Regions from separate parts of the Enterococcus sp. DIV0840 genome, predicted to be linked through region 4. Evidence: riboswitches for the same ligand, from Rfam matches in the RefSeq annotation. Region 4 holds a riboswitch; each other region holds the start of a gene.
What was found. A riboswitch is a leader RNA that binds a small molecule or an ion and turns the genes downstream of it on or off. The one in region 4 is predicted to bind magnesium.
Positions count from the first base shown of each region.

Region 1: it holds a riboswitch for magnesium, as region 4 does, so the genes downstream of both, IGL98_RS07395 (MgtC/SapB family protein) here and IGL98_RS10550 (LCP family protein) in region 4, are expected to answer to the same signal.
Region 2: it holds a riboswitch for magnesium, as region 4 does, so the genes downstream of both, IGL98_RS07030 (phosphatase PAP2/LCP family protein) here and IGL98_RS10550 (LCP family protein) in region 4, are expected to answer to the same signal.
Region 3: it holds a riboswitch for magnesium, as region 4 does, so the genes downstream of both, IGL98_RS04480 (LCP family protein) here and IGL98_RS10550 (LCP family protein) in region 4, are expected to answer to the same signal.

Region 1 is NZ_CP172876.1:1,559,387-1,567,622, forward strand. Features, by position in the region: gene IGL98_RS07380 (replication initiation and membrane attachment family protein) at 1-1,268, shown strand, start outside; gene dnaI (primosomal protein DnaI) at 1,271-2,200, shown strand; gene IGL98_RS07390 (hypothetical protein) at 2,340-2,810, shown strand; M-box (ykoK) riboswitch at 2,976-3,146, shown strand; gene IGL98_RS07395 (MgtC/SapB family protein) at 3,203-4,009, shown strand; gene IGL98_RS07400 (GNAT family N-acetyltransferase) at 4,042-4,539, shown strand; gene mgtA (magnesium-translocating P-type ATPase) at 4,768-7,428, shown strand; gene clpB (ATP-dependent chaperone ClpB) at 8,072-8,236, shown strand, end outside.
Region 2 is NZ_CP172876.1:1,478,852-1,487,087, reverse strand. Features, by position in the region: partial or broken gene IGL98_RS07035 (diaminopimelate dehydrogenase) at 1-119, opposite strand, end outside; gene IGL98_RS07030 (phosphatase PAP2/LCP family protein) at 219-1,799, opposite strand; M-box (ykoK) riboswitch at 2,060-2,227, opposite strand; gene IGL98_RS07025 (ABC transporter ATP-binding protein) at 2,394-4,235, opposite strand; gene IGL98_RS07020 (ATP-binding cassette domain-containing protein) at 4,251-6,632, opposite strand; gene IGL98_RS07015 (MarR family winged helix-turn-helix transcriptional regulator) at 6,632-7,078, opposite strand; gene IGL98_RS07010 (Lrp/AsnC family transcriptional regulator) at 7,329-7,724, opposite strand; gene IGL98_RS07005 (bacteriocin immunity protein) at 7,841-8,107, shown strand.
Region 3 is NZ_CP172876.1:944,195-952,430, forward strand. Features, by position in the region: gene IGL98_RS04450 (adhesive domain-containing protein) at 1-930, shown strand, start outside; gene IGL98_RS04455 (WxL domain-containing protein) at 966-1,499, shown strand; gene IGL98_RS04460 (DUF916 and DUF3324 domain-containing protein) at 1,583-2,632, shown strand; gene IGL98_RS04465 (YusW family protein) at 2,687-3,514, opposite strand; gene IGL98_RS04470 (DUF4809 family protein) at 3,709-4,101, shown strand; gene IGL98_RS04475 (DUF4303 domain-containing protein) at 4,295-4,792, opposite strand; M-box (ykoK) riboswitch at 5,060-5,228, shown strand; gene IGL98_RS04480 (LCP family protein) at 5,425-6,342, shown strand; gene IGL98_RS04485 (FAD-dependent oxidoreductase) at 6,500-7,825, shown strand; gene IGL98_RS04490 (helix-turn-helix domain-containing protein) at 7,815-8,236, shown strand, end outside.
Region 4 is NZ_CP172876.1:2,213,877-2,222,112, reverse strand. Features, by position in the region: gene IGL98_RS10560 (FtsW/RodA/SpoVE family cell cycle protein) at 1-957, opposite strand, end outside; gene IGL98_RS10555 (FtsW/RodA/SpoVE family cell cycle protein) at 954-2,135, opposite strand; gene IGL98_RS10550 (LCP family protein) at 2,132-3,058, opposite strand; M-box (ykoK) riboswitch at 3,349-3,518, opposite strand; gene alsS (acetolactate synthase AlsS) at 3,965-5,626, shown strand; gene budA (acetolactate decarboxylase) at 5,640-6,353, shown strand; gene rnhC (ribonuclease HIII) at 6,399-7,328, opposite strand; gene rimP (ribosome maturation factor RimP) at 7,749-8,222, shown strand.

The DNA of each region.
Region 1 (8,236 bases), 650 kb from region 4:
ACTTGACACTTTTATCAGAAGTTGAAGAGACAGGCGTTAGTGAGTCACTTTTTCATGCAGATTTGGTTACGATGATGGATATGAGTATCAAACAAATCCAAGCGGCTAGAAAGAAATTAGAAGGAATTGGTTTATTAGGAACCTTTTGTAAAAATGATTCTGAACTAGGAATGCGTTTTTTATATCGCTTAAATCATCCTGAAACAGCCGAACGTTTTTTTAAAGATGAAGTATTGTCACTAACATTATTGAACAGTGTAGGACAAAGAAAACTAGATAAATTATTTGAACGTTTTAAGCCGAAATTTGTTAATTTAACTGGCTATGAAGAGATTTCAGCAGGATTTAAGGATGTCTATTTATTCAAAGAAGAACAAATGATTTCTCAAAGTAAGCAGTTGATTCAAATGGAACAATCGTTTAATGATCCAAGACCAGCGCAAAAACCAAGTGCCGTCAATGAAAGCTTTGATTGGTCTTATTTTGTTCAAGGAATAGAAAAACTTGGGATCAAGTTACCAGATAATAGTGCTGGATTCAAAGAAGAAGTGTTTATCTTCCATAATTTATTTGGGATTACAGAATTGGATATGATCGATTTTTGTTCTAAATCCTTTGACTATTATACAAGTAAGATTGATGTGAAGGACTTTGAACGGGCAATTTATAGAACCTATGATCCTGACAAAAAGCAAAAATCAAGTGAGTTTCAAAAAAATGATTCAGTGGAGTTAACTGCTGAAGATCAGCAAACATACCGTTATAATTCATTGAAAATGAATGGTTTTTCAACGCAAGATATTCAGATGATCATGGATAGTGAGAAAAATTTTCCATTAAATTATTTGGAAGCATTAAAAAATGAGCGTGGTGGTTATACAACCCCGCAAGAGCGTTCATTAGTCAAGTATTTAGTGAGTAAATCTGGATTGCCGAACAGTGTGATCAATGTGTTGATCAATTATGTTTATAATATACAAAAACAACCCACATTAAAGGCTGATTATGTGAATCGAATCGCCAACGAATGGGCGCAAAGCGGCATTTTTTCACCAGAGAAAGCCATTGATCATGTCCGTGAGCTAGCCAAAAAGGGGAAAGAACAAAAACAAACAAGACAGAGATACGGACAAAATAATCGACCGATCCGTCAAGAAACATTACCAGATTGGGTGGATAATCCAGTCGAAGAAAAGAAACTTTCGCCAGAAAGACAGGCTGAACTTGAAAGAGAACTTCAAGAATTATTAAATGAAGAAGGTGAATAATAATGGAAGATGTAGGAAAAGAAATGTCAAAAATCATTCAAAAAAGAGATATGAACGAGAGATATAATGAACTAGTTGAAGTTGTTATGAAAGATCCTGACGTCCAAAAGTTTATAGAAGGTAACCGAGATCGTTTAACAGATGAAGACATAAAAAAAAGCTATTCGAAATTATATGAGTTTGTTCAAGAAAAAAGAAAATATCAATTGAATGATCCAAACATGATTGCACCTGGTTATGAGCCGAAACTAGCATTAAACTTCCATTATATCGATGTCACTTATGTTCCCACTGAATCTTTGATTGCTAAACAGCGTGAAGATGAAATACGTAAACGTGTCAAAGCAATGGATATGCCCAAAGATGTGCGTGAAGCTCGTTTAAATAATTTTGATTTGAGCTCAGACGGACGTGAAGAGGCCTTTGCAAGTGCTATGAGATTTATCAAATCCTATTCTCAAAATCCAAAAGAATTTCATAAAGGACTATATCTTCAAGGAACATTTGGTGTAGGTAAATCTTTTCTGTTAGGTGCGATTGCTAATAGTTTAGCTGAACGCGGATTTGTTACAACGATCGTTCATTTTCCAACTTTTACAGTCGAAATGAAACAAGCAATCGGTAAAGATATGGTAGGGCCAAAGCTTGATGCTGTTAAGAAATCACCTGTTTTAATGATTGATGATCTGGGTGCAGAATCAATGACATCTTGGATTCGAGATGATGTCTTAAGCGTTATTCTGCAATATCGTATGCAGGAACAATTAGTAACGTTTTTTTCATCAAACCTTGACTTAAAAGACTTAGAAAAACATTTATCTGTGACTCAACGAGGGGAACAAGAGCCGTTGAAAGCCCGTCGAATCATGGAACGTATTCGTTATTTAGCACAAGAGATTACGATGTCTGGTAATGATCGAAGAAATGGCTAATGACGGCTTTTATCCAGATTCCAAGTGATTGAGTTATGCCTCAGTCACTTTTTTTATTTTCTTTAATAATGATTGGTAGCAATGGACTACGATTGATTATATAGCTTATAATAAAGTAACCGTATTGGAGGGTATATCTATGAAAAAAATCGCAATAACAATCTTAACAGTGTTAACCTTGATTTCTTTGGGAGCATGCACACAAAATAAAAAAAGTTCGTCAAAAGGAAGTGAAGAAACTTCAATGAGCAGTAAAAAAGATCAAACGACCGATGAAACGTCAGACACTAAAGACCAAGAAAAATCTCAATCTGTATTCACAGCAGTTTTAGTTGAAGATGCTAAAACCAATGACACAGTGGATAAATCAATGCGGCTGGTTTTAAAAGAAGTCGAAGCAGTTGAGGATCCAGAGGAAATTGTTGGTATGATGAAAAATGATGGGGTTATTTTGAATGTATCAAAGGATCAATTAGCAGATGGAATCACAGAAAATGACTTGAAAACAGGAGATAAGATTCAATTTACTTTAGTAGGTTTACCTGCGATGACGATGTCGATTCCACCCCAAGTAGCTGGAAATTCAGTTGTGAAAGTTGAAAAAAATTAATAAATATTAAAAAAACAAAAAATGCTATAAAGTTTGTAAATAAGCACTTTGTAGCATTCTTTATTTTTATTCTATAGTTAAAATAACATTTTTCAAAAAATAAATAAACAGAAAACATTGACATTTGTTTTACAATGGTGGTATAGTTTCACATGTAAGATAACTAAATAGATTTGTTAGGTGAGGCTCCTATACAAACACAGGCTACTGCCCAAAAACATCGAGAGATGCCAATGGGTAGAACAGGGATTGTCGATTACAAGGCTTTTCATAAGGTAGCTAAAAGCTCTGCTTTTTACGTTGTATAGTGCCAAAACTCAACGACTAGATCATGCAGGCTTTTTTTTGTGCGCTTATTTATGACCTTCCGCTGAGTTTTGGCGGAAGGTCATTTGTTTTTTTTCAAAAGTTCGTCGCATTATAGAGTAACTAATGAACAATACTTGGCAAAAAAAGGGCGAATTGACCGTACTAGCGAATCACATCAAAAAGTAACAACAAATCTAAGGAAGGAGCAAGCCTATGAATTTTTAATCAACATTATCGCTAGTATTTTTGCAGGAATGATTATTGGAGCAGAACGTCAATGGCGAAAAAAATTAGCTGGAATGAGAACCATGACACTAGTGACTTTTGGTTCGTGCCAGTTCGTTTCATTATCCATGTTGATCCAAGATGACAGTAGCCCTACACGAATTGCCGCTCAAGTAGTTAGTGGGATTGGTTTCCTTGCTGGTGGCGTAATTTTACGAGAAGGGTTCAGCGTGACAGGTATCAACACTGCAGCAACTTTATGGTGTTCAGCTGCTGTTGGAAGTTTGATCGGAGCAGGATTTGTGCTCGAAGGAATGATTTGTGCGGTGGCTTTAATGTTAGTCAATATTTTGTTGCGAAATTTATCTTTTAAAATGGATGATTTGACCGTTCAAAGAGAAGAGGAACAAACAGAATCGATTCATTACCTATCGGTCATTAGTAGCAATACAAGTGAAGTCATGCTTAGAACAGAAATTATTCAGTTGCTAGACAAATATTGTTTAACGTTCACTAAATTCTCCTGTACTGATTTGGCAGGAAAAAAGGTAAGACTATTTTTAGAAATCGAAGCGACAAGAAATGGCACACTAGCAGTCAATACGATTATTTCAGAATTATCTCAACTGTCGGAAGTCATTGAAATCAATCAAATGAGTAACTAAAAGAATGGAGGAATCAAAATGGTAAAACAGTGATGGTCAAAATTATTAATTGGAACAGTGAAGAATATTGGAGAGGCATTTTTTTAAGAAACAAGCTACTTAAAACCAGTGCTGGAAAAGAATGGATCAAAGAATTACCAGTCAATGAAAAACAGGATATCCATATAGCTGCGATGATTGAGGGAAAAGTTGTGGGGACTTTACTTCTTTCAAAAAGAAGCCAAAAGGTAGCTCAAATCAAACAAGTTGCAATCGATGATCAATATCAAGGATTTGGAATAGGAAAGCAATTGCTTGAATTTGCAGAAAAAATGGCAGATCTGATGGGTTTTCAAACTATGTTTTTAACGGGTCGTAAGCAAGCTTGGGGATTTTATGATCATTTTGGGTATCAAAGTACAAGTTGTGCGTACTCAGATGGACAGGTGATCTTAAAAAAATTCGAGAAAAGTATTTGTACCAAAAAGAACGCACGAATGCTTGGAATTATCAAACACATAACGCTAAAGGGGATGGAAACAAATGGATGACAGTAGTGAGATGATCAAGGACTTATGGATAAAGAAATCTGTTGATGAGAATACACCTATTATTGTCTATTTGTTTCTAGGGCAAACAAGCAAGTTTCTCCGATAACAGATCCTCTTTTTCCATCAGTCCGATTCCTAAAATAGAGACAAAATGATGAAATCATAGAGGGTTCTTATAAAACCAGCTGTCATTTCATTGATCAGAGTTTTAGAAAGAAGGAGAAATACATGGATAAAAGAGCAGTATTAAATAGAAAGAACAACCAATCATATGAATATTTTGCAAGAAACTCCGCAGAAAATATCTTAACATTTTTCAAGTCTTCAAAAATGGGCCTAACACATCAGCAAGCTGTACTATCAAGAGAGGAATTTGGAGAAAATGTCATTACACATGGCAAAAAAACGCCGCTATTCATTGAAATAATCAAAGCGTATTTTACCCCTTTTACGATCGTTTTGATCACGCTAGCTATTATTTCGTTTATAACGGATTATGTTATTGCACCACCAGCTGACCGTGATCTTGTTGGTGTACTCATTATTCTAGCAATGGTTTTGATCAGTGGGACTATGACGCTGATCCAATCGGTAAAGTCAAATCAAGCAGCAGAAAAATTGAATAATATGGTCAAAATTACGGCAACCGTTGTCCGCAGAAAAAAACAAGTAGAACTTCCAATCGAAGAAATCGTCTGTGGCGATATCATAAAATTGTCTGCCGGAGACATGATTCCTGCTGATATTCGTTTAACAAAAACAAAAGACCTATTTGTTTCTCAATCTGCCATGACTGGTGAAAGTTACCCTGTAGAAAAAAGAGCAGATTACAAATTGAAAGTGAACAGTGTCGAAACAGAATATGAAAATATTGTGTTTATGGGCAGCAATGTAATTAGTGGTAGTGCTGAAGGAATCGTTGTTTCTGTAGGAGATGACACGCTTTTTGGAAAAGTAGCACAAGATGTTTCTGATAAAAATCCTCAAACAAATTTTGAAGTTGGCATTAGCAAAACGTCGTGGTTGTTGATTCGATTTATGTTAGTAATGGCGCCAGCAGTATTTTTGATCAACGGATTAACAAAAGGAGATTGGTTTGAAGCGTTTCTGTTTGGTTTGTCTGTAGCAGTGGGGCTAACGCCTGAAATGTTGCCGATGATCGTGACGACAAATCTCGTCAAAGGTGCTTCAAGCATGGCAAAAAAAGGTACAATTATCAAAAACTTAAATGCGATACAAAATTTTGGCGCAATCGATGTTTTATGTACGGATAAGACAGGAACATTGACACAAGACAAGATTATTTTGGAATATCATTTAGATTGTGATGGAAAAGAAGATAGCCGAGTGTTGCGTCATGCATTTTTTAATAGCTATTATCAAACAGGCTTGAAAAATTTAATGGATGTCGCAATCATCGATGCGGCAAAAGAGGAATTATCAATTGATTCTTCTAAGTATAAAAAAGTAGATGAAATTCCTTTTGATTTTAAACGCCGTCGTATGAGTGTTGTGATCGAAGATACATCTGGCAAAACGCAAATGATCACAAAAGGTGCCGTCGAAGAAATGTTGGAAATCTCAAGCTTTGTTGACTATAAAGGAACGGTTACCCCTTTAACTGAAACCCTTAAAACAGAAATCTTGAAAACCGTTGAAGAGCTGAACGAAGATGGGCTGCGCGTACTGGCTGTTTCTCAAAAAACAAATCCAGCGACAATTGATGAGTTCTCGGTTTCAGATGAAAATGAAATGGTCTTGATAGGATATCTTGCATTCCTTGATCCGCCAAAAGAAACGACGAAGGCTGCTTTAGAAGCACTAAAAAAACATGGTGTCGGTGTTAAAGTATTGACGGGTGATAATGCTTTAGTAACAAAATCAGTTTGTAAACAAGTCGGATTAGCCAATGAAGAACTGATTACAGGTAATGAAATCGCTAGAATGAATGATTTTGAGTTAAAAATGATTGCAGAAAAATATAATATCTTCGTAAAATTAACACCTCAACAAAAAACACGGATCGTTCAAGTATTAAGAGAAGCTGGCCATACTGTCGGCTTTATGGGGGATGGCATCAATGATGCTCCTGCGATGAAAGAAGCAGACGTTGGTATCTCTGTAGATACGGCAGTTGATATTGCAAAAGAATCGGCAGATGTCATCTTGCTAGAAAAAGACTTGATGGTTCTAGAACGTGGTTTATTAGCAGGTAGAACGACCTTTGGAAATATCATGAAGTATGTCAAAATGACCGCTAGTTCTAATTTTGGTAATATGTTTTCTGTTGTTGTTGCCAGTATCTTTTTACCGTTCTTACCAATGTTGCCATTGCAATTACTCTTCTTAAATTTGATTTATGATATTTCATGTATGTCGATTCCTTGGGATCATGTAGACGATGACTATTTGGAACAACCAAAGAAATGGGACGCTTCAAAAATCGGCTCGTTTATGAAATGGTTAGGACCTACTAGTTCAGTATTTGATATTACGACTTATTTGCTAATGTATTTTGTTATCTGCCCTCAATTAGTAGGAGGAAATTATCACGATTTAGATCCAGCACAACAAGCGACCTTTATTGCGATTTTCCATGCAGGGTGGTTTATAGAATCTCTTTGGTCACAAACTTTGGTGATCCATACCTTACGGACACCTAAAATTCCATTTATACAAAGTCGAGCATCATTTATTTTGACGACTATTACTTCTTTGGGCATTGCCGTTGGAACAATTTTGCCATTTACAAGTTTTGGACAAAGTTTAGGATTAGCTGAACTGCCATTAAATTATTTTGCTTGGTTAGGTTTGACTATCTTTGCATACTTGTTCTTAGTGATGATCGTAAAAAAATTCTATGTGAAACGCTTTGGAGAATTACTATAATATTGATTAAAAGATTGAAGTTTATTTAATAGTAAACTTCAGTCTTTTTTTGTCTGAATGACCGTATATCTTTTGCTAAAATAGTAAGTTGCGTTATCATTAAAGTAGGTAAAAAAATAGTCAAAAAAAGATAGTTTTTATTTGACCTTTACTGACCAAGTGAGTATAATTAGTTTATAAGGTCAAAATTAATCAGACTTTAGACCTTAGAAAAATAGTACAAAAGACCTAATGTCTTTTTGATAAATTAGCGATACTATTTAGATAGTAGAGATTTATGGGATGAGGCTTTGGAAAAAAGAAAATCTGACTGTTACCAAAGCGTTACAGTCAATTTTTCCTATTTTTCAGTCAAAGCTGAACAAGCCTGCTACGCTTTTAAGATTATCTAGCTACGCGGGCTAGCTTCTCGGAAAAAAGATAAATGATGATTGAGGCAAAAAGCACCTCATTCATAATTTCCTATTTTTCAGTCGAAGCAGAACGAGCCCACTACGCTTTTAAAATTATCTAGCTATGCGGGCTAGCTTCTCGGAAAAAAGATAAATTATGACTGAGGCAAAAAGCACCTCAATCATAATTTCCTATTTTTCAGTCGAAGCTGGACGAGCCCACTACGCTTTTAAAATTAGGAGGTAATTATATGAACATCGAGAAAATGACAACGACATTACAAGAGGCAATTGCAGAGGCACAAAAGGTAGCCGTTACTCGTCATCATCAGGAAATCGATATTGCTCACCTATGGAAGATTTTTTTGCAGCCGAATCATTTTGGACGTAATTTTTATACAGATGCAGGCGTTGAT
Region 2 (8,236 bases), 740 kb from region 4:
ACTGTCTCAGGGGCTCTTCTTGTAAAAACACCTACTAATTCCATATCTTTATTTTGCTTTATTGAACGCTCAACACCGCGTCCAAGGTTCCCATACCCGACAATTGCTACTTTTATCATACTTACATTCCTCCACTTCTATGCATCAAATTATACCAAAAGAAAAGCTCTTTTGACAATTGATGTTGGACCAGCGAATGATTGATTCTTTAAAACGTACTACTCTAAATTCAATTGTTTCTTTATTGCAGCTATGGCTTTTTCCCTTTCTGCTTCGGGAATACGTTCATAAGAAATACCTTCCTCACCAGTATAACCATCACCTGTAAATCCTTCCCCTTGCAACTGGCTTGTTTCAATATCAATTAGCGCTTTTTGGTAATTTTTCATTAATTGCATCATCTGATCTAACGTCATATCTGTTTTTCCATTATCCCCAATTACATCCAGCAACTCTTGGTAACGAAACGCATTCTTCATAGACATTAATTCTTTGCCCAACTGAATAGTCACTTCGCGTTCTCTCTTTTGTCTGCCATAATCATTTTGAGGGTCTTCATGACGCATTCGCGCATATTGCAATGTTTCCCAACCGCCTAAATGTTGTTCTCCTTTTGGATAATGAATTCCTTCAGCATCAAACGCAAAATCATTATTAACTGTCACTCCACCAACTGCATCACTCAATGCCGCTAAACCATCCATATCAATGACAAAATAATGATTGATTGGGATATCTAAATAATGTTCAACTGTATCAATCATCATTTTATCACCGCCGAACGAATGAGCATGGTTGATCTTGTCATGTAAACCATCTTCTCCAACGATCTCTACATAAGCATCCCTAGGAATACTCGTAATCGTCGTCTTTTTCAATTGATTATTGACCGTTACGACCATGATCGTATTGGCTCTAAAATCTGTTTTACGTTTTGAATCATTTGCGATTCCTAATAGTAAAAAACTAACCGGCTCACTATTTTTAAGCTCCACAGGTTTTGCTTCTCGGTCTAATGGTTGATACATTTTATTCGCTGTTTTTTGAACATTTTTAAAGACTGTCGCTCCATACACAGAGGCACCGGCAACAACTAATAAAAGTAATGTCAACCCACTTAATATTGTTCTTTGTATAAATCTTTTTTTAGCATCTGGCGTTGAAAATGTTCTATTCAAGAACAGCTTTTGAAGGCAAACATACGAAAGATTCACCCAAGCATAACTTAAAAGAAATCCTGCCAGCACATCACTTGGATAATGAACCCTTAAATAGATCCGACTCAATCCAATCAGACATACATAGATAATCAACACGTTTTTCAAATGTCTGTAATTCTTTGATCGTTCTGGATAAATCGTTTGTGCCGCTATGATAATTGAACACACCAAACACATAGCTAATAGTGAATGTCCACTGGGAAAACTGTATGATGTTCTTTCTGCTAACTGTCCTACATTAGGTCTCATTCTTGCAACAAGATTCTTAAGTAGAAACCCTATAGCACTGACCACCAAAACATTGCTACTCATCCAAAAAGCTAGTAATTTTTGTTTTTTTCGCCAAAGGATAAATGAGACAATCAGACTCACAATAAAAATCGGCACAATGGTTGCAGTTTTAGCAAATAGATTTACAATACTCGTGATCATAGCGTTTGGTTTCCAACTAATTTGGTAAATCGCCGAATCTAACTGATGAAACCATGAAGCATTCTGAACAACAAAAAAAGTTAACACTGAAAATAATAGGACACTTAAAATAGCTGGAATGAACTTTTTTTCTTTAAACGTATACATGTATAAAATCCCTTCATTTCTTATATTAGATAAAATTGTTAGCTCAAAATCAGTACGCATGAAATTTCATTAAAAATGCCAATAAAAAAACGCCTAAGTTCATGCTTCTTGCAGAAGAAGTGAATGATCCAGCGTTTTTTTCGCCAATCGTCACTCCTAAAAACACAAGCAGGTACTAAGACGGTAAACAATCAGCAAATACGTTCTCTATTTACCAAAAGAAAAAAGTCAAACATTCTTTCCTACGACGTTTGACTTTCAATCAATCTCATCGTCTGAGTTTTAGCACTATACAACGTAAAGAAAATTTCTTAGCTATTTTATGAAAAGCCTTAATTCGACAATTCCTGTTTTACACATTGGCGTCTTTCGACGTTTCTGCGCAATAGCCTATGTTTGTATAGGAGCCTCACCTAACAAGGTTATTTATCTATTTATTTTCTAAAGAATAACGCTGGAAAGATTTTTTTTCAAGTTATTTTAAACGTCTTTATGTTTTCTTAATTTAAATAAAACAAATTTTGGCTATTATTTTTTGAATAAAAAAAAGAAGCACTCATCATTTTTTTGATAAGTGCCTCTTTTAGAGCCATTTTATTCATCTAACTCTTCAAACTGCGAGTTGTAAAGTGAAGCATAGTAACCACCTTCAGCTAGCAGTTCTTCATGTGTTCCTTGTTCTTTGATATCGCCATCTTGCATATAAAGAATTTTATCTGCATCTTTGATTGTTGATAGACGGTGCGCAATAACAAAGGATGTACGTCCAGCCATTAAGTTGTTCATGGCGCCTTGAATCAAGCCTTCCGTTCTTGTATCAACAGATGACGTTGCTTCATCGAGAATCAAAATCGGCTTATCGGCTAAAATCGCACGAGCAATTGTTAGTAATTGTTTTTGACCTTGAGAAATATTTGATGATTCTTCATTTAATTCCATGTTGTAGCCGCCAGGTAATGTTTGAATAAAGTGGTGAACGTGTGCGGCTTTAGCCGCTTCGTAGACTTCTTCATCCGTTGCATCTAAACGACCATAACGAAGGTTTTCCATGATAGTTCCTTTAAATAACCAAGTATCTTGTAAAACCATCCCGATATTTTTACGTAAATCTGCGCGGTTAAAGTCTTTGATATTATAACCATCGATTTTAATCGCACCAGATGTTACATCGTAAAAACGCATCAATAGTTTAACCATGGTTGTTTTACCAGCTCCAGTCGGTCCAACGATTGCCACTGTTTGGCCTGGATCAACATGTGAACTGAAATCATTGATAATGATTTTGTCTGGTGTATAACCAAAACGAACATGTTCAAAGTCGACCATACCTTTGGCTTTATCGATTTTAACTGGATTTGGTACTGTTTGTGCTTCTTCATCTTCTTCAAGGAATTCGAAAACACGTTCAGCTGCTGCTGCCATTGATTGAAGTAAGTTAGATACTTGTGCCAATTGAGCAATTGGTTGTGTTAAGTTTCGAACGTATTGGATGAATGCTTGAATATCCCCAACGGTAATCGTACCATTGTAAGCTAATATCCCACCAAAGATCGCTACTGCAACATACCCTAGATTTCCAACAAAGTTCATGATCGGTTGCATCAAACCAGAAAGAAATTGTGATTTCCAAGCTGATTTGAATAATACATCATTTTGCTTTTTAAATTCTGTAAGAGAATTTTCTTCATCATTGAAAAGACGTACGATATTGTAACCGCCGATTGTTTCTTCAACTTTACCATTGATCACACCAAGATATTCTTGTTGTGTTTTGAAATATTTTTGAGAGTTTTTTACCACAATCAAAATTAAGATCATTGAAATTGGTACGATCAAAATCGCAATCCCTGTCATTTGCACAGAAATCGATAGCATCATTACGATAACCCCAATGATGGTGAATACTGATGTAATAAACTGTGTGATCGATTGATTTAGTGATTGACCTAAAGTATCCACGTCATTTGTGATACGAGATAATACTTCACCCGTCGTACGGCTTTCAAAATAGTTCATCGGCATGCGATTGATTTTTTCTGAAATTTCTTTACGCATGCGATATGTGATTTTTTGCGAAATCGTTGACATGATCCAACCTTGAATAATCCCGAAGGCTGAAGCCACTAAGTAGAGTCCTAACATGAAGAGTAAGATTCCACCAATTTTATTAAAATCGATTCCACCGGTTCCTTGATATTTTTTAATCAAACCATTAAATAATTCTGTGATCGCTTGTGATAAGATTTTTGGACCCCAAATATTAAATACGGTTGAGGCAATTGCAAAGATCATTACAAAGAAAACAGGTATTTTATAAGCACCAATATAGGAGATTAATTTTTTTAGTGTTCCTTTAAAATCTTTGGCTTTTTCCACTGGAGCGCCATTTCCAGGTCCGCGTCCGCCACGAGGGCGATTTTGTGTTTGTTCTGCCATTATATTCGCTCCTCCCTACTCAGCTTCTTCTATGCCTAATTCAGCATTGCTCAATTGTGATTGGGCAATTTCTTGATAGACAGTTGATGATTTCATTAATTCATCATGTGTTCCATGATCGACTACACGACCTTCGTTTAATACGATAATATTATCCGCATGAAGAATCGTAGAGATTTTTTGTGCAACGATGATTTGTGTTGCGCCTTTGATATTTTCAGACAATGCTTTACGTAACGCTACGTCCGTTTTATTATCAAGCGCTGAGAATGAATCATCAAAGATCAAGATTTTAGGATTTTTCGCTAAGGCACGCGCAATGGATAGACGTTGTTTTTGTCCGCCAGAAACATTGGTTCCACCTTGAGAAATTTCTCGGTCATACCCTTTTTCATTTGAATCGATGAATTCTTCTGCTTGTGCAATTTCGGCTGCTTTTCTCATTTGTTCATCTGAGATGTTGGCATCCCCAAATTTAATATTTGAGGCGATATCCCCTGAGAATAGGATGCCTTTTTGCGGCACAAATCCAATGATTTCATGTAATTTATGCAAGCTCATTTCACGAATATCGATCCCATCGATCGTGATTCGTCCACCCGTTACATCAAACAAGCGCGGAATCAAGTTAACGATCGTAGATTTTCCTGAACCAGTGGAACCGATCAAAGCAGTTGTTTGACCTGGTTTGGCCGTAAAGTTGATATGATGTAACACATCTTCGTCAGCATCACCATAACGGAATTCTACTGCTTCAAATTTTACTTCACCTTTAAATTCATGATCATCTTTTGGATGTTCTGGATCTTTGATTGTTGGTTCTGTTTCAAGAACTTCTTCCACACGACCAGCAGCCACGTTGGCACGAGGTAAAATAATCGAAACCATTGATAACATCATAAAGGCCATAACGATTTGCATTGTATACGTGATAAATGCCATCATATCCCCAACTTGGAGTTGACCGTTGTTCATATTATGTCCGCCGACCCAAACGATCAGAACAGAAATACTATTCATCAATAACATCATGACAGGCATCATAATAGACATTGCACGGTTAACGAATAATTGAGTTTTCATTAAATCAGTGTTGGCAACATCAAAACGTTTTTCTTCGAATTTTTCACGAGAAAATGCACGGATAACCGGTAAACCAGTAATGATTTCACGAGAAACCAAGTTTACTCTATCAACTAAGTTTTGTAGTGCTTTAAACTTAGGCATCGTTGTTAATAGTAGACTTCCTACTAAAACTAAAACTGCAGCTACTGCTACACCGACGATCCAACCCATGCCTGTTCCTGTTTGATAGACATTATAGATTCCGCCAATACCTAAGATCGGTGCATATAACACGATACGCATAATCATAACGATCCCCATTTGCATTTGTTGGATATCGTTAGTATTACGAGTGATCAATGAAGCTGGAGAGAATTTCTCCATTTCGGTGTTTGAAAATTGCAATGTTCGCTCATATTGACCGACACGCAAGTTTCGTCCAACAGATGCCGCCACAAGTGAGGCAATCAACCCAACAATGATTGCAGCTACAGCTGAAACAAGTGTTAGAAGAACCATTTTTGTTCCTGTTTTAACCATATAATCTGTTTGGATTTGTTGTGTATTCATATCTAGTGCTTTGTATTCAGCCAGTGTGAATTGAATCCCGACTGTTTTCATTGAATCCGCACCTAAATCGCCTAAGCTTTTTTTAGTTGCTTTACGGGCTGCTTCGACTTTCGCTGGCATGGCGTCTGTCGTTGTTTTGATCGAATCAGCTAAAGCTTTCGCTTCTGCACCTTTTGCTTGAGCTTGGGCAGCTAACTCTTGTGCTTCTTGACCTTTTTCCATTGCCGTTGCAGCATCTGTTGCTGAAGCAGCAACCGCACCTGCTTCTTTGGCTTGCTCGCCTAATGTTGTTGCTTCTTCACCAAGTTGTTTGGCTTTAGCAGCATTTTCTCCAACTGCTTTATAATCCTCGATGATTGCTTTGGCTTCACCACCACTTGATGAATCTTTTGATTGAGAAGTTGCCAGCATCATCATTGGCAGATTAAAAATGTCTGCCAGTTTGGCTTCTGTCATGTTGTCTTGAAGATTTAATTTATAGACCTCAACTTCTTTTCCATCGATTTTTTCAGTTGTTAGTTTATAGTTATCTTCAATTGTTTTTTTCTCATCATCCGTCATGAACATTTCAATTCCCTGAAGAGATGTTTTCCTGATTTTTTCAGGTGTGGAGTATTCAAGCCCTCCTTGTTGAATACCGACATCAACGATACCCGATGTTAATTTTGGTAAGCTTAAATCACTATTTGCCTGTACAACTAAAAGCACAAGAACTGCGATGACCGCGTACCAGTATTTGCCAAGATATTTGAAAATCTTCACTATTGGTCACCTTCCTCTTTCTGGGAAATTTGTTGGGAGTAGTCTACGAATTTCGCAGTTAGCTCGATGAACTGTTTCGTGTCTGTTTCTCCCATTAGTTTAAAAATCTGAACGATCTTATCGCGCATTTCTTTCTTTTGCAGCTTAGCCGCTTTTTTACCGCAATCCGTTAACGTAACATTGATTCGGCGCCGATCATCTGGGTCCATCTTACGTTCGATTTGACCCTTTTTTTCTAAACTGCCAAGAACGACTGCAATGCGAGCGCTAGATAGGTTCAGTGATTCTGCTAAATGCTTGGGACTAGTTGGTTCACCATAACGGGCAAGAAATTTGATGACGATACTTTCACCTTGGTTACTTTTTTCTAGTCTGCTAAATGCACTATGTCGATTTTGAACCATTAGACGCATAAGCTCTTGTTCGGCTTCTTCTGCGTATGACATATGACTCCTCCTTTTTTCAAAATAATTACTTTCTACCATTAATAGCTAATAGTGTTAGTAACTAATGCTGTTTGATATTAACGCAAATAGCTTTTAATGTCAATAGTATTGAATCAAAAAAATAAATGAATACGGTTTTATTTTAAAATCTTAAAAATGTGTTCTAAATTCTAATTTAAAAGGAAAAAAATTTCCAAAAAAAGTCTGGAAAACATTATTGGTCAATGTTCCCAGACTAACTTTTATAGATTTATATCTTACTATTTCTAACAACAGAATCAACACTGCAACGTGCCCATTTTGAGAGGATTTCAATAAATTCATTTAACTGTTTCGGATTAAAATGAGCCACAGCAAGATAACAAGCATGTCCGCTGACTTTATAAAATTCGTCGATTTCGTCAAATTCGTTGATTGTTCTTTCTATAGAAGAAAACTGATTATTCTCCATAAAAATGCGGATGAATTGTTTTTCATCCTGTTTGATCGTGATTGTATAGTTTTCAATGATGCCCTTGTCTTTTAAATAAGTAATTCGTTGACCGACTGCTTGTCCTGTAAGATGGATTTTTTCGCCAATTTCTTTATTTGATAGTTTGGCATTTCCTTTTAAAAGCTGCAAAATTTGTTGGTCTAAGTGGTCCATTTGAGATTTCCTTTCAACTTGAAAATAATTTAGCGGTTATTCTTTCATCAAGTTATGTCCCTTATCTTCTAGGCTTATTATAATTGATTCATCAAATAAAATCGAGGTGTTAAATAATGAATCACTATTATTATAGTAACAACAGACAAAAAAATGTAGCTCTACCAATCTTATATCACCTTATCGATCAATTTAATACAACTGAACAACAACCTTTAAAAGAATTGCTTGTCTCCTACCAAAATAAATTACTTTCTTCAAAGACTGATCCTTTACTACTAAATAAAATGAGCTTAGAAATTTCAAATTGTCTGATAAAAAATGAACTATGGTTATCAGAATCGGAAGCTTTATTATTTAAGAAACTATTTAAACTAGTATAAGTTGTTTAAAATTCACTTCTGTTTTTCATTTAGAGATTTACCGTGTAGCATTCGTTTGACAACGTGATCTACTCTAAGTTTCCCTGTAGGTATATTTAATAAACAAAAAAGCTAGAAACATCAGCAAGT
Region 3 (8,236 bases), 1.3 Mb from region 4:
CAAATAAAACAAGTGATAGCCGATCCCTTTTTACACTATGTAGTTACAAAACCAGTGATTAATGATGTTTTAGAAGGTGCAGCTAGCCTTAGTGGTAGTGTTGAGCTAACTCAGCCTATTCCAGAAGGTGTGAGTTTTAAAGCTAAAGTGGCTTTACCTGATGGTACTTATTTAACGGCTTCAATCAATGAAGATGGCAGCTTTACGATTCCATTTGGTAAGTATCAACCTCAAGGCAATGATTTATTGAACGTAATCGTTGAAGCGAGTGATGGTACGAGAACAAATGCCAGTGAACCTGAAGTCAAACAAGTGATTGTTGATCCATTAAAAAACTATCAAGTTCCAAAACCTCAGTTCAAAACTGTAAATGAAGGAAGCAAGGTTATTACAGGTTCAATTGCGTTAACGAATGTTCCAGTAGGAACTAAATTATTTATGCAAGTTCAATTTTCTGATGGTTCTGTTAGAAAAGTAGCGATTGAAAATGATGGCACTTTTTTGATTCCTATAGCTGATAAAAACTTAAAAGAAGGCAATCCACTAAGATTAGTAACCATTGCTGAACATGCTCAATCGTTGAGAGGAAAAGAAAGTGACAGTGTGGTTTTCGCAGTGGGTAAGATCCCGTCTTTAGAAGGTTATGTTGTTCCTACACCAGTTGTAGCACCAATTTTTGTTGGCGATACAATGATCAAAGGATCGGTTAAAATCACGAATCCTCCAGAAGGAACTCAATTTAAAGTTAGAGTGAGGTTCCCAGGAAATGTTTATGAAGAAGCAGCAGTTAATGCAGATGGCACATTTTCACTAGATATTTCTGGTCGTCAATTAGCAGCAGGTACGTCGATTACCTTTAATACAGCGGCAACACTTGGTACTGAAACAGCCGCAAGCGGTAGAATCATTGTTTCTGTCGGTGCCAAATAAATATAAGTATTACCAAAAAAGAAAGGGTGTATAAAATGAAGAGTTCAACGTTATTTATTACTAGTTCCAAAGTTTTATTATTATCGGTTGTTTTTGGTACATTATTTTTAGGGCAATCTGCTTCAGCTGCTGATATTAATAAGGCGACTGATTTGGATGTCACTTTTACACCAGGCTCTTTAACATTAGAAGCTGTTTCTACGATCAGCTATGCGTCACAAACGATTTCAGTGAATGATGCTTCATACATTCCAACCAATCCTAGCGCGATCAATGTTGTTGTTTCAGATGCAAGAGGAACGAATGCCAGCTTGAATTTTAAAAACACACAAGCGGGAACAAATAGTGATGCAGAGGCACCAACACCTGTTAATACAGTCAAATTAACGAGCGGAGCTGCAACTGCGACACCATTTGCAACGGCCGCAGCAGGAGCCGGTGCTGGAACATGGACATTCACTTGGCCAGATGCTGAAAACACGGGCGTGACACTTGATGTGCCAGCTGCAATGGCAACGTTGGGTAAACATACCTCTACGATCGACTGGACCTTGGCAGATGCACCATAGAATCAAAGTGTGATCTAAAAGAGTGGGATGAGCATCATTTTATTCCACTCTTTTTTTCTGATTAAATTAAAGGAGTGATTTAGATGAGCGGTTGTTCTAGGTCAAAAATGATTCATATATTATTTTCTATCGGACTTATTTTTTTAGTTAGTTTATTGAATACAAAAGCTGTTTTGGCGCAAGAAAAAAGTAAAGAAACAAATAGTTTTTATGTACAAGCAGTTATCCCGCAGAATCAAGTCGATATCAATAAATCCTATTTTGATTTAAAAATGCTGCCGGAAGAGGAGCAAGAATTACAAGTTAAATTAGTGAATCCAGAAGACGCACCTATTTCCTTTTCAGTCAATGCGATAAATGCAACGACAACGGAAGAGGGAATGATTGACTATACAGTAAAAGGTATCAAAGACAAAGCATTGGCTTATCCTTTTGAATCTCTGATCAAGGTTCTAGAAACGACTATTTCCTTGCAACCATATGAAACTAAAATTGCTCGTTTTCATTTGAAGATGCCAAAGGAAAGATATGGCGGTGTTATTGTTGGTGGACTGCGTTTTACTAAAAATTCACCTGAAAGTGAAACCAAAAGTAAAGATGTGACCATACAGCAGCGATTTCATTATGTGGTAGGTGTTGTCTTGAATGAGACGGATGCATCGGTTCTACCTGATTATGAAATGGAAGCTGTAAAAGTAGCGAAATCTAAACAAGGGAAAAAAATGTCTGTGATTCATTCGATTCGCAATAAAAATGCAGCAATTTCAAAGAAAATGGATCTAAAGTTTGCGATTCGAAAAAAAGGGGAAGAGACTCCTTTGATCAAGTTGGAAAAAGAAGCGCTTGAAATGGCCCCAGATTCTGTGATGGATTTTCCCGTGCCGATCAAAAGACAATTGCTGCCTGGGAAATATATCAGTAAAACATTGATCAATCAAGAGGGGAAGAAATGGGAATTTGAGAATGAGTTTGAGATTACTAGGGAACAAGCGAAGGTAATCAATGAAGAAAATAAAGAAACGAAGGTTGTAACTAAAGTTCCGATGTGGTTGATTTTAGTGCTTATTTTGTTGGTTTTATTGGTGTTGATTCAGACGTATATTTTGTGGCGAAGGAAAAAAAGAGTTGAATAAATAAAAATCTCCGCTTTCTACATGAGTAGAAAGTGGAGATTTTTTTAAGATTGCTTATTTTAGTTTAAATTTAACTTGTGTATTATCATTAAATTGACCTTGATATTGGAATTGTTTGTAGCTTGTACCCTTACCAAGTTTAGTCAAAATGTGTGAAGTGATTTTTGTTTCACTGGCATTTTTAAGGTCCAAGCCAGCAATGATGCCTTCGATTTTTTCTTCAGCTGCACTGCCTTGTAATTGAACTTTATTAGATTTATCTTGGTATTGTGCTTTGATTGTGCCATTAGTATTTACTTGGTATTGCAACTGAATTTGTTGCCCAGTAGTGTAAGTCACTTGAACTTCTAATTTTTTTAAATCAGATTGTTCAGGGGCAACGGGTGTTTCTGGTGTTTCTGGAACTTCAGGTGTCTCAGGAGCAACAGTTGTTTCAGGCTCTTGCGGTTTTTCTGGATTAACAGGTGTTTCTGAAACATAGTAAGATTGTAAGCCAAATTCTGCTTTTACATACCCTTTAGTAATCAAGATAACTTTAAGATGTAAATCATTTTGGTACGTCATTTTTTGTAACAAACTTACTGATTTGTAATAATTTTTGCTGAAATCTCTTGCAATCACAGCGGCTTCTGATGAAGAATAACCAGCAACTTCCCATGTGCTTGCTTTAACTAGTTCGTTGTAAACAGATGATACAGTTGAACTTGTTAATGATAGACCTGTGTACGCTAAGATATCCGCTTTATTGAATAAAGTGACTGTCTTATTGTAATTTGACTCCACCACTGTTGCTGCATCTGCTGAGTTTGATACCACTGCCAAACTAGTAGAACAGAAACTGATTGCTAATCCTGCAACCATCATACCTTTAAAAAATTTCATAAAAAATACCTCCTCTTTTTTACTACTATTTTATGAATAGTAGATGTCTATATTATTATCTAAAAGAAATATAAAGTAAATATATATGAGTGATTTCTCATAATGTTGGAAATAAATTAGTTCCTTCATTGGGTCTTCGTTTTTGATATAATATGTGAAGAAATAGATTAAAGCGTAAGAAAGGATCTGTAATAATGAAAAAAGCGATAATTAGTAAAACGGTGAATTTATTAGATGGAGGCTGTAATGCTTGCGGAATTATTGAAGATGAAAACTATACATTGATGATAGACGAACAAGTTATTCCTTTAGAAAATTTGACAGTCAATTCTTTGGTCACAGCGATTGCTTTAAAAAATGGATATAAACGAGAATATCAGATGGATGTTATTGATGATTTTACTTTATATAAAAAAGATGATCATCAAGTTACGCTTAAAGAAGAATATGATTTTCTGACTTATTCAACTGAGACTGCAAAAATTGAAACAAGGGATCAAATGATGGATGAGAAAAAATTAGTGGAAACTGTCAATCAGATCTTAGTCACTCTTTTTAAAGTGGAAGAATTAGCATTTAGTTTATAGTCGATTATATAAAAAATGAGGGTGGGACAAAACTAAAAATCAGTTTTGATGTGCGCTCTAAAACTGAATAAGCGGCGAGAAAAAAGCAGCTCTGAGAAAAAAGCTGAAATTCACAAAAATTTGAAGAGCAATTTCCGTGAATTCCCTCTTATTTCTCGGAGCTAAACACTTTTGTCTCGGCCTCATTGTTATGTTATTCTATTTGAAAAATTTCTGACATTCCTATTTTTTCAAATCTTTCTTGTGAATCAGAAGGACTTTCGTCATGATCGTAAACCAATAGCTTGAAATCTTCTGTTTTTGGAATTCGTTCGAATGTTTCACTGTCAGTTAAGAGGATCATTTGTTGGCAAAGCCATTCTAGAACCATCTCAATATCTTGTTCATCTTCCACCCAATCATCAAATAAATGGATAGAGGCAACTTGCTGATTTTCATCCCAATCACGAGAAGTGTATTTCATCTCGTCTAATTGTGTTTTAGTGTAGCCTTTATTCGCATAATAACTTGTTGTTTCCTGCCATAGTTCTACTGTATTAAAGCACAGGTTGATTTCACCTTCTTCATGAATATTGCAGTCTAAAGCAAAGGCGTAAAATGTTTCATCAGAGTGATCTAATAAAAAGTTATCGATGCTATCAGTTAAAAAATTGAAAAAGTACTCTTGTTGTTTTTCTAAAAAGTGTTCCATTCATATCCTCCAAGTGTTCTGTCTTTTAAACATTGAAACAGATAAAAGAAGGAATGTCTATCTAAAGTTTTTTTTTTATGTGGAATAGCAATTTTTTAAGAAAATATAAAGATTTTTTTATTGGAATAGTTTGTTACTATAAGAGGACTTTTATTGTAAGAACAAGTGAAGAGTCGGTTTATTTTAGTAAGATAGTTCTGGGGTTGAACAGTTTAGATAAAATTTAATTTGACTTTGTGATTCGATACGCTTATAGTTTAAAATGAATTAAATACTTGTTAGGTGAGGCTCCTATATAAACACAAGCTGCTGCTCAGAAATGTCGAAAGACAGGTACGGGTAGGACAAATTTCGTCGAATTAAGGCGTTTTTCAAAGTAGCTAAAAGCAATGCTTTTTACGTTATATAGTGCTAAAACTCAACGAAGAGAAGAGTAAGGTAAGTTGTAAATAAATGGCGAGTGTCATACATTTAAACCCCTATAATCTAATCCCTTCGCTGAGTATTCTTGGTGAGGGATTTTTCTTTTAGTCGAGCAAAAATTAGAGCTATCAGGTTTCATGTGCTACACTATGGTTTGCTTTAAGGCTAAACAAACTCATTTAACTTTTATGTTTAGAAAGGAATAAACAATGAAAAAATCTGTAAAAATAGTGACGATTACCTTGTTATCGATTCTCCTTGTAGTCGTGAGTGTAGGCTGCTATGCGGCGGTTTCATTCCAAACGGCAAAGGAAAAGAGCGAATCAAAACTTTCTAATAAAAACCAAAATTTTACTGGTGATGAACAAACAAGTGACAAGGAATTAACGGTCATGGTTGTTGGAAATGACTCCAGAGACGACGATGAGGATCAAGGGCGTTCAGATACGCTTATGGTGGCTCATTATGATGGGAAAACGAAACAGCCTAAATTGATTTCGATCATGCGGGATAGCTACGTAACATTTCCTGATGGCGGCCAAGATAAAATAAATGCAGCATATGCATATGGCGGCGCACAAATGACAAAAGATGTGTTGAAAACGAATTTTGATTTACCAATCAATTATTATGTTGTTATGGATTTTAAAGAATTTAGTGACATTATTGATGAACTTTATCCAAAAGGAGTTACGATCGATGCTGAAAAAGATATTAATTTAGACGGTGTGGATATCCTCAAAGGTAAGCAAACATTGCATGGGAATAGTTTATTGCAGTATGCCCGCTTTAGAATGGATGAAGAAGGCGATTTTGGACGGATCAGACGTCAGCAGCAAGTGATGGATGCTTTAGTAGAGCAGTCTAAAGATTTGATTCCAATTTGGGAATTACCACAAGTTGCAGGAAAAATGGTCGGAAAAATCGATACAAATGTGCCTACGAGTTTATTGATCGATTTAGCAAAAGATTTTCTTACTGGAAAAGTGAAGCCTTTAAAATCACTGTCTGTTCCAGTGGAAGGCACATGGAACTTTAATGATTATACCGAATCTGGAAGTGTGATCGAACTTGATGAACAAAAGAATGCTGAAGCGATTCAGAATTTTATGAAAGATAAGGAATAACGTCATTTATCCGTTTACTCTCTTATATGAGAGTAAACGGATTTTTTAGTGAAAAATGAAAACAAACTAGCGTATTTCTATGCGTTAGGAGCAAGCATATGCTATTCTTTAAGAAAGCGTTTTTTTTATTTAGAAGGAAGGGTTTATTTTGAAAGTTGTGATTATTGGCGCTTCTTTTGCTGGAGTATCAGCTGCTTTGGCTATCAGAAAAAAACATCCCAAAGCTGAAATTCATTTAATCGAGAAGCAACAAACGATTGGTTATTTGCCTGGCGGAATCAATCTGTATTTTAATAAAACGATCGATCCTATCGAAACCGCTCAGTTTATTTCAGAAGAACAATTAATAGATAACGATATCTCTTTGTTGTTAAATGCAAGAGTAGTCAGTATGGATTCAACACAGCATATCATCAAATATGAAAAGCAAGCAACTGAGTTTTTTATGTCATTTGATAAATTGATTTTAGCAACTGGCTCTAGTCAATGGTCCAACAAAATTCTTGGTAGTGATTCGGAAAAGGTTTTAAAATATAAATTTTTGCCCGGAGTTCTAAAAGCTATTGAGCGTTTGGAAAATAGTGATAAAGTAGCAGTGATCGGCGGCGGTCAAATCGGCGGAGAAGCAGCAGATACGTTGTTAAAAAAAGGCAAAGAAGTACACCTCTTTGAACGTATGGATTATTTGTTATTCAAGTATTTCGATGAAGAGATGATTCGTCCAGTGCAAGCTGAAATGGTGTCTCGAGGTGCTGTGTTTCATTTCGATGAAACCGTTGAAAAAGTAACCGATACAGATGAAGGCCTACTGATCGAAACGAAGAAATCCGAATTAGTATGTGATAGTGCTATTTTTGGGATGAATGTCCGTCCAGATCTTGGTTATTTGGATGAACATATCCGGACTCATACGGATCAGACCGTATTTGTGAATGAGTATTTGCAAACATCTCAAGCGGACGTTTTTGCGATTGGTGACTGCATTCAAGTGCCTTATAGCTTGTCTCAGGAATTATTTTATATCCCATTAGTGAATAATGCGGTTAGAACGGGGTTAGTTGTGGCTCAAAATCTTGTAGAAGCAACCACACCATTTGTCGGCTCGATTCGCACGATTGGGACTAAACTTGTCGATTATTATGTAGCCAGTACTGGACTGACAGAAGCAGAAGGATTATTTCATGGGCAGCCGATTGCGGTTTCCCACGTTCAACAGAAGAGTTCCTTATTTTCAGGATGTGAAAAAATTTGTGGAAAAATTATTTTCGAAAAAGATAGTCATAAGATTTTAGGTGCACAATTAGTTTCAAAAGCAGATATCCTAGAGAAAATCAATACACTAGCGCTTGGGATTCAAATGGGTCAAACACTTGAAGAGCTTTACCAAAAAGATTTTTTGTATCATCCTTATTATTCAAACGTGATTGATATCACGAACCAGCTAGGTTTTGAAGGTTTGTGGAGTGAAGCGGATGAAAATTGAAGAATTATTGGATAAAAAAGAAGCGAGAGAGATTGGTATTTTAAAGAAGGTGATTTTGGCAGGTGGTCGTATCGCAGACCAAGAGTTACTTGATTATTTAGGCGTTTCAAAGGCTTCTTTTGAAAGTGATTTAAAGGAATTAGGGTATTACTTGAAGCCTTATGAAAAAGATTGTACGTTATTTTATGATGGACAATGGGTGGCAATTCATATGTCAGACCAGTTTTCGATCAGTAAAGTTTTGGAAGAGTATGTTCGAGGGTCAATCAAGTTTCAGTTGATAGATTACTTATTTCAGTATCGAGAATTTAGCATTGCTCAGCTGACCACTAAATTTATGATCAGTGAGTCGTCTTTGTTTCGGAAAATCAAAGAGCTAAATCTGTTATTAAAAGAGTTTGATCTTAAAAT
Region 4 (8,236 bases):
TAGCGTACAGATCAGCATTTGATAAATTAGATAAAAGAATAACAGAATCAACGCACAAGTGCCTACAAAACCATAAGCCTCACCAATTACAGTGAAAATCATATCAGATTCTCTAACGGGGACGTAGATTTGTAAATTCGACAGACCTTTCCCCAACATCTCTCCAGACCCGATAGCAGTCAGACCACGAGCTTGCTGAAATGAAATTGAATCTGCATATTCAAAAGGATTGAGCCAAGCGTGGATCCGATTAAACTGATATGGCTGAAAATGAAGATAGGAAAGGATTGTTTGTCCTCGTTCGGTTAAAACCAACAAAATACCACTGACGCCAATTACACCTAAAACCCCAAAACCGACCGTTAAAATCTTCCAAGAGCAACCAGAAACAAGTACCATACCAAGAAAAATAGAAATAAAAACTAAACTTGTCCCAAAATCTTTTTGATAAAACATTAAAGCAAAAACAGGGAGGCTGACAAGTGATAATTCACCTAATAAACGAAAATCTTCTTTTAAAGTCGAAGGATTCGACGATTTTTGTCTTCTTCTCGTAACGATATAGGCCAACATCAAAATATAGCCTAATTTCATGAATTCTGATGGCTGAAAGGAAATTGGCCCTATACGAATCCAACGTTTTGTACCTGTTGCAGCTGCCATTATTGGATCATGAAATTTTATAAGTAAACTCATTAGAAATAACGATAAACCGTAAAGAGCAGGAGTAAATTTCCATAAATATTTTATCGGAATGAACATTGTAACAAACATTGTGACAATACCTAAAATAGTCCATAGAAGTTGTTTCCTCAATAAAGGTGCAACTGATTCAACAGAAGGATCTGCATGGAATGCACCATACTGAGCAATGAAACCGACTAATATCAAAAGAAAGACAGGCAATAGAAGGGCGTAATTCACTGGTTCGCTTTTGGTATTTAACATTTTTCTCATGCCATACCTCCTTGTTGCCTAGATGTTTCTCTAATCTCTGTAGCGCGGGCATTCAGAGCGATGCCAAGCGTAATACTCAGTATCAGTAAGCTAGATCCGCCATAACTGATGAAGGGGAAGGTCAATCCAGTCATTGGAATAAAACCTAACAAACTGCCTACATTTACAGCGACTTGAAGTAAAAGTAACATCCCGCAACCAATATAAAGATAAGAATAATAAAGATTTTTTGATCTTATTGCAAGTAAAAATAAGTGAGCAACCATAAAGAATACTAAAAATAAAATCCCTAAAGAAAAAATCAAGCCCAACTCTTCGATACAAATAGCAAAAATAAAATCTGTATCAGGAGCTGGAAGGAAGCCTTTTTTCTGAATACTATTGCCTAATCCTAATCCCCAAAAACCGCCATTATGCATAGCATAGTAGGCATTTGACGTTTGAAATCCTTTACCAGTTGGATCGATAAAAGGGTTTTGCATCACTTCAAAACGTGTCACTAAATACCCAAATTTTTGTGGCATCCAATTTGTTGGAATCGACAATAAAAGAACTGTTCCTAACCGTTTTATCGCAACGAAACCAATTAAAGCTATCGACATAAACCAAGGAGAAAGTCCACTAGATAAAAACAAGACTAAAACAAGAATGAAAATCATTGATGCTCCAGCGATATTTGGCTGCAAAGCTACAAAAAACATAAAGAAAATAGCAACTAGCAGTGAGCGTTTATGATCCTTGAATCTAAATGGGACAAGTGTGTCCGTTTTAGCTAAATTGGAAGCTAAATAAAGGACAATTACTAAAGGAACTAACTCAGATGGTTGAAACAAAAGCACCCCCAAGTTTATCCAACGCTTGGCACCGCCAACACTGGTCCCTATAAACGGTAAAGCGACAATGGATAGGAAGGTCATGGTCAAAATAAAATACATCATTTTAGGTTTCCGAAGAACTGCCAAGTTAATTCGATAAACAAAACTCATACAAACGATACTAAAAAGAAAATACATGGTTTGCTTAATTGCTTTACTAGAAGTTCCAAGATCACTATCTAATAGTTGATAAGAACTTGAACTATAGACCATTAGAATGCCAATGACGCATAAGATAAAATAAGGGATCAAAATATAAAAGTCTAAATAATGCATCTTTGAGAATCTCTTCATTTGTTTCATTTTGCAGCTCCATCATTCAAAAAGTTATGAATGGCTTCTTGGTTTTGTTTCTCGTCTATTTCTAATACACTGCCTGCATCAGTGTAATCGTTAAATGACCAGCTCCCTTTAACTGGTACAGATAATGTTTCAAGACTTTTTACGTTCCCTGTTAGAAAATCTTTTGCCAAGTCTACTAGAAGGTCAGTAGGAATATTTGTATCTAAGTAACCGACAGCTTCACCAGCAATTTTTGGAAGTTGCAAGAAGGAAACGGCATCTTTAGATTGTTTTGCTAAGGCGTCCATGACCTGTTGTTGTCTTCTTACACGACCAAAGTCACCTTCTTCGTCCATTCTAAAACGAGCATACTGTAACAATGTATTGCCATCCATGGTTTGTTTGCCTTTTTTGATGTCGACATTGTCTAAATTGATATCTTTTTCAGCATCGATCTCAATCCCTTTTGGATAAAGCTCATTGATCAATCGAATAAAATTATTAAAATCAGCTGAAATATAATAATTGATTGGTAATCCAAAAGAGTCATTAAGGACTTTTCTAGTTAATTCTGCTCCACCATATGCATAAGCTGCATTGATTTTTTCTAATCCATGACCAGGAATTGATACATAAGAATCTCTCATGATCGAGACTAATTTTGGTTGCTTAGTTTCACTATTATAGTGGGCGACCATCAAAGTATCTGCGCGTCCGCCATCTTCATCATCTTCACGACCATCATCACCAATTAACATAATCGTGATTTCTTTCATATTTGTCTGTTGATCACCAGAAAAATTAGTATTTTTGCTCTTGTTCACTTGAGATTGAGCTATTTTTTTCCCGTTATGAAAATTGATTGCCGTGTAACTCCCGATTCCTGTAAAAATCAAGAGAACAAAAAGGATCATACAAATTAAAAATTTCATTCCTGTTTTCATTTTTTATTCCTCGCTAATCATTTTAATTGATCATCAAATAAAGTTTGGCTTTAGGAATTGATTTAGATGGGGGATAAAAAGAACTTTTTACTAAAAATAATGAATCACAGTAAGTTCGAAATAAAAGAAGAATCTCTATACCATGTCATAATGAAGAGACATTTTCTTCTTCAATTTGTATATCCACCTCCAAAAATCAAGAATTCTGTCAACATTATTTATCAAAACAAAAAACCTCCGCTTAGAATAACTCAGCGAAGGGGAATTGATTTCAGCACAAAAAGAGCTTTTCATCATTCTCATCGTTGAGTTTTAGCACTATGAAACGTAAAAAGCAGAGCTTTTAGCTACTTTGTGAAAAGCCTTAATTCGACAATTCCTGTCCTACCCATTACTGTCTTTCGACATTTTTGAGCAGTAGCCTGTGTTTCCATAGGAGCCTCACCTAACAAGTTATTCAGATCGCCCTAAATATAGTGAATATCTCAGCTAAAGTCAATGAAGTAAATATTAATTTTTTCATAATACGATGACCGTAAATCTAATAAATTTGTTATTTAAAACAGATAATTCTGTTTGGTAGAGGATTCTAGCCTTCGAATAGAAATTATTAAAAAAATGTAGCTTACTGTTTTCTTTACTCTTTCTTAAACATAGGCTTAAAGAATCATTGCGTATTAAACTGAAGACTTTATCAGAAATAAGAAACTTTGTTTTTCGTCTGTGTTTTTTTGGGGAAACAAATGATTAAACAAAAAATAGTTTGCGTGCTATACTTAGGAAGTAGTACAGCTTTTTCAACTGTATTATAATTGATGCTTTTTTATTATATTTATCAGTTTATTTCTTTCATATATAAGGTTAATTTAGAAATGAAACATGATGGAAAAGGGAGTGTAACACAAGATGGATAAAAGTAGAAATGGTGCTGAAGTGATTGTAGAAAGTTTGAAGAATCATCAAGTTGATTATGTCTTTGGGATTCCAGGTGCGAAGATCGATGGTTTGTTCAACGCGTTAGTCGATGATGGTCCAGAGTTGATCGTAACGCGTCATGAACAAAATGCAGCATTTATGGCGGCTGCTGTTGGACGTTTGACGGGAAATCCAGGTGTAGTGGTTGCGACAAGTGGTCCAGGCGCAAGCAATCTAGCAACAGGTTTGGTGACCGCGACAGCAGAAGGAGATCCTGTACTGGCGATCGGTGGCCAAGTGAAGCGAAGAGACTTACTAAAATTAACACATCAAAGCATGAACAATGCTGCCTTATTTGAACCTATCACCAAATACAGTGCGGAAATTCAAGATCCAGAGACGATTTCTGAAGTTTTAGCAAATGCTTATCGATTAGCAAAGTCGTCTAAAAAAGGGGCCAGTTTCATCAGTATTCCTCAAGATGTTGTTGATTCTCCAGTAGAATCTATCGGTATAAGACCGCTAAGTGATCCAAAAATCGGTTCTGCTTCGTCAGAAGATATCGAGTACCTTTCAAAACAAATTCAAGCCGCGGAGTTACCTGTTTTATTGGTGGGGATGCGGGCTTCTACTGAAAAAGAAGCAAAAGCAATTCGTGAAATTGTTGAGAAAACCAAGATTCCTGTTGTTGAAACGTTCCAAGCCGCTGGTGTGATTTCTAGAAAATTGGAAGACCATTTCTTTGGACGGATTGGACTGTTCCGCAACCAACCGGGTGATATGTTGTTAAAACGTAGTGATTTAGTTATTGCTGTCGGCTATGATCCAATTGAATATGAGGCGAGAAATTGGAATGCAGAAGGAGATTCCAAAATTATCGTGATTGATGATACGCCAGCTGAAATCGACCAATATTTTCAACTGGAACGAGAATTGATCGGGGATATTGCAGAGACATTAACGGTTCTTTTACCAAGTATTGAGGCAAAAGTGTTATCTGAAAAAGCGATAGCTTATTTAGATCTATTGCATGAAAAATTAGTAAAACGGGACGATGTTAAAGAGCGGGTGGATAAAGGCTTGATCCATCCTCTAGAAGTTATCGAGACACTACAAAGTATTGTAACAGACGAGATGACAGTAACAGTTGATGTGGGTAGTCATTACATTTGGATGGCTCGTCATTTTAGAAGCTATGAACCAAGACATTTGCTTTTTAGTAATGGTATGCAGACATTAGGTGTGGCACTCCCTTGGGCGATTTCGGCAGCATTGGTTCGACCAAACACGCAAATCATATCTGTCTCAGGGGATGGTGGATTCTTGTTTTCTGCTCAGGATCTTGAAACAGCAGTTCGTAAAAAACTGAATATCATTCATTTGATTTGGAACGATGGACGTTATAACATGGTTGAATTTCAAGAGCAGCTAAAATATCATCGGATTTCAGGTGTGGATTTTGGCCCTGTTGATTTTGTGAAATATGCCGAAGCTTTTGGTGCAAAAGGATTAAGGGCAGAAAATGCTCAAGAATTAAAAGCAGCTATTATGGCAGGAATAGAAACAGAAGGACCTGTCGTAATCGATATTCCAATTGATTATCAAGACAACGAAAAACTTGGCGAAACGATTTTACCAGATCAGTTTTATTAGAAAGGTGATAACAATGACAAAAGAAACAGTCTTATATCAGCACGGAACGTTAGGTGCTTTAATGGCAGGCTTGATGGATGGGACTGAAACGATCGCTAATATTTTAAAAAAAGGCGATTTTGGGATCGGTACTTTATCTGGATTAGATGGAGAATTGATCATTTTAGATGGAAAAGCTTTTCAAGGAAGAGAAGATGGCGCCTTGATTGCAGTAAACGATGATCAAGAAACACCATATGCCGCAGTGACGACATTTAAACCAACCATCGTTTTTCCGGTGAACGGCCCAGTAGATCATTTGAAAATCAACGCATTGATCCGTGAACATTTAAAAAGTGAAAATCTTTTTCATGCAATTAAAATTCATGGGAACTTCAAAGAAGTCCATATTCGAGTAATGCCCAAACAACAAAAACCATACAAACGTTTAGTTGAAGTATCGAAAGAACAGCCAGAGTTTGTTAAAGAAAATATGGCTGGTACCGTAGTGGGCTTCTTTACTCCTGAACTATTTCAAGGGGTTGCAGCAGCTGATTTTCATTTGCATTTTATAGACGATGAGCAAACGTTTGGTGGACATTTGATGGATTTTGAATTGGAGACAGGAACAATCGAGATCGAACCGATGGATTCTTTATTACAACATTTCCCCAAAAATGATGAAACGTTTATTCATACAGCAATTGATTATGCTGATTTAGATAAAGAAATTCAAGAAGCGGAATAGAAAAACGCCTAAGACAGATTTTGATAATGAGTCTTAGGCGTTTTTTTATTTTGCAGCAATTTTTTTCGCTTTTTCTGTATTTGCAAAGTGAAGTTTAACGTATTTACTTAGTAATTCCATTCCACCTTTGGCTAAAACTTTAGCTGCAACTTTATCTGAAGTAGCTCCAGCACCAGAAGGCACTTTTATTCCTAATTCTTTTGATTCTTTATCTAATTCTTCCAAAAAAGCTGCTCGGCTAATGATTGAAGCAGCCGCAACTGCTACATGATATTGCTCACCTTTTGTAATAAAGAACAACTTTTCACTGACTTGATTTTGTTCACTTCGTACATATTTTTTATAATTTGCTTCTGGTGTAAATTGATCGATCAAAATTGCTTCTGGTTTAGATGGCGCAATATCGTTCAATAATAAATGGATTGCCTGATTATGTAGGGCAACTTTCATATGAACAGCGTTGTATTTAGGCTGTATCTGATTGTATTTTTCTGGTTCAACAATTAAGAGTCTATAAGGAATCAATTCTTTAATAACTGTTGAAAGTTGTATGATTTGAGGGTCGGTCAGTTCCTTTGAATCTCGTACGCCAAGCGCTTTTAGTTTTGCCACCATCATTTTATCGACATAAGCTGCACAAACTGTGACGGGACCAAAATAACTGCCATTACCAACTTCATCGCTACCTAAAACGGAAAGCTGACTGAAATTAGCTGGTAATGTTGTTGCTGTTTTTGAAGATGAGCTACGTGCTCCTTTACTTTGTAGTGAATTGCCCCATTTAGCTGCTATTTTTTCTGCATCCGGACCTTGAAATACTACTTTTCCAGAGGTATACGCTGTAATCGTTGTGCGTCCAACTCTCGCAACAAAATCAGTATAAGGCTCCGTTTTATTTAAACGATTTTTTTCATAGTAGACATGCATTTTTTTCATTGTATCTTTGGTTACTTTGATTACTTGTGTTTGTGACATTGGATGCTCCTTTCAAATCTTCTTTTCCATAGTAAAACAAAATAATGGAAATGTGAAGTATGTTTCTTTAAGGAAAAACTTAAATTTAATAGAAGGTAATAGCGATCTAATAACGTACATTTGAGTTTTTAGACTATCTATGGTAGAATAAACTATAAGTAATGATACTAGTTTGAGTGAGCGGATTTCTGCTCACTCTTTTTAATGGAGTAACGTAGGAATAAAGCATAATGAAACGTTGATTTGTTCCACTTTTCATTGTCGAGCTGCATGAACCAATACTTCGGAAAAATGATAATTATTGCTGTCGGTAAAAAGTACCGAAATCGATAATGCCTATTTTTCTGTCAGTGCTAATTGGTTCACTCCGCTTTTCTAAAAATCTAGTACGTTACATAAATCTCGAAGGAGGCGAAAATTTTGAGTAGTGTTGTGGAAACTGTTACCGAGTTAGTCACACCAATCTTAGAAAAACAAAATTTTGAACTTGTGGAAGTAGAGTTTGTCAAGGAAGGAAGAGACTGGTTTCTCCGTGTCTTTATTGATAAAGAAGGCGGTATTGATATCTTAGACTGTGCGCTTGTTAGTGAACAGCTGGATGAAAAGCTTGATGCTATGGATCCTGATCCGATTCCTCAAGCATACTTTCTGGAAGTATCCTCTCCGGGAGCTGAACGTCCGTTGAAGAAAGAAAGCGACTATGAAAACGCAGTTGGAGAATACATTCATGTTTCACTTTATCAAACGATTGATGGTGAAAAACAATTTGAAGGTATCTTAAAAACAGTAGATAAAGATCAGTTGACCTTGACAGTCAAAATCAAAACAAGAGTCAAAGATTATACATTTGAACGAAAAAATATTGCAAAAGCTCGTTTAGCAATTCAGTTTTAAATAAGTAAAAACAT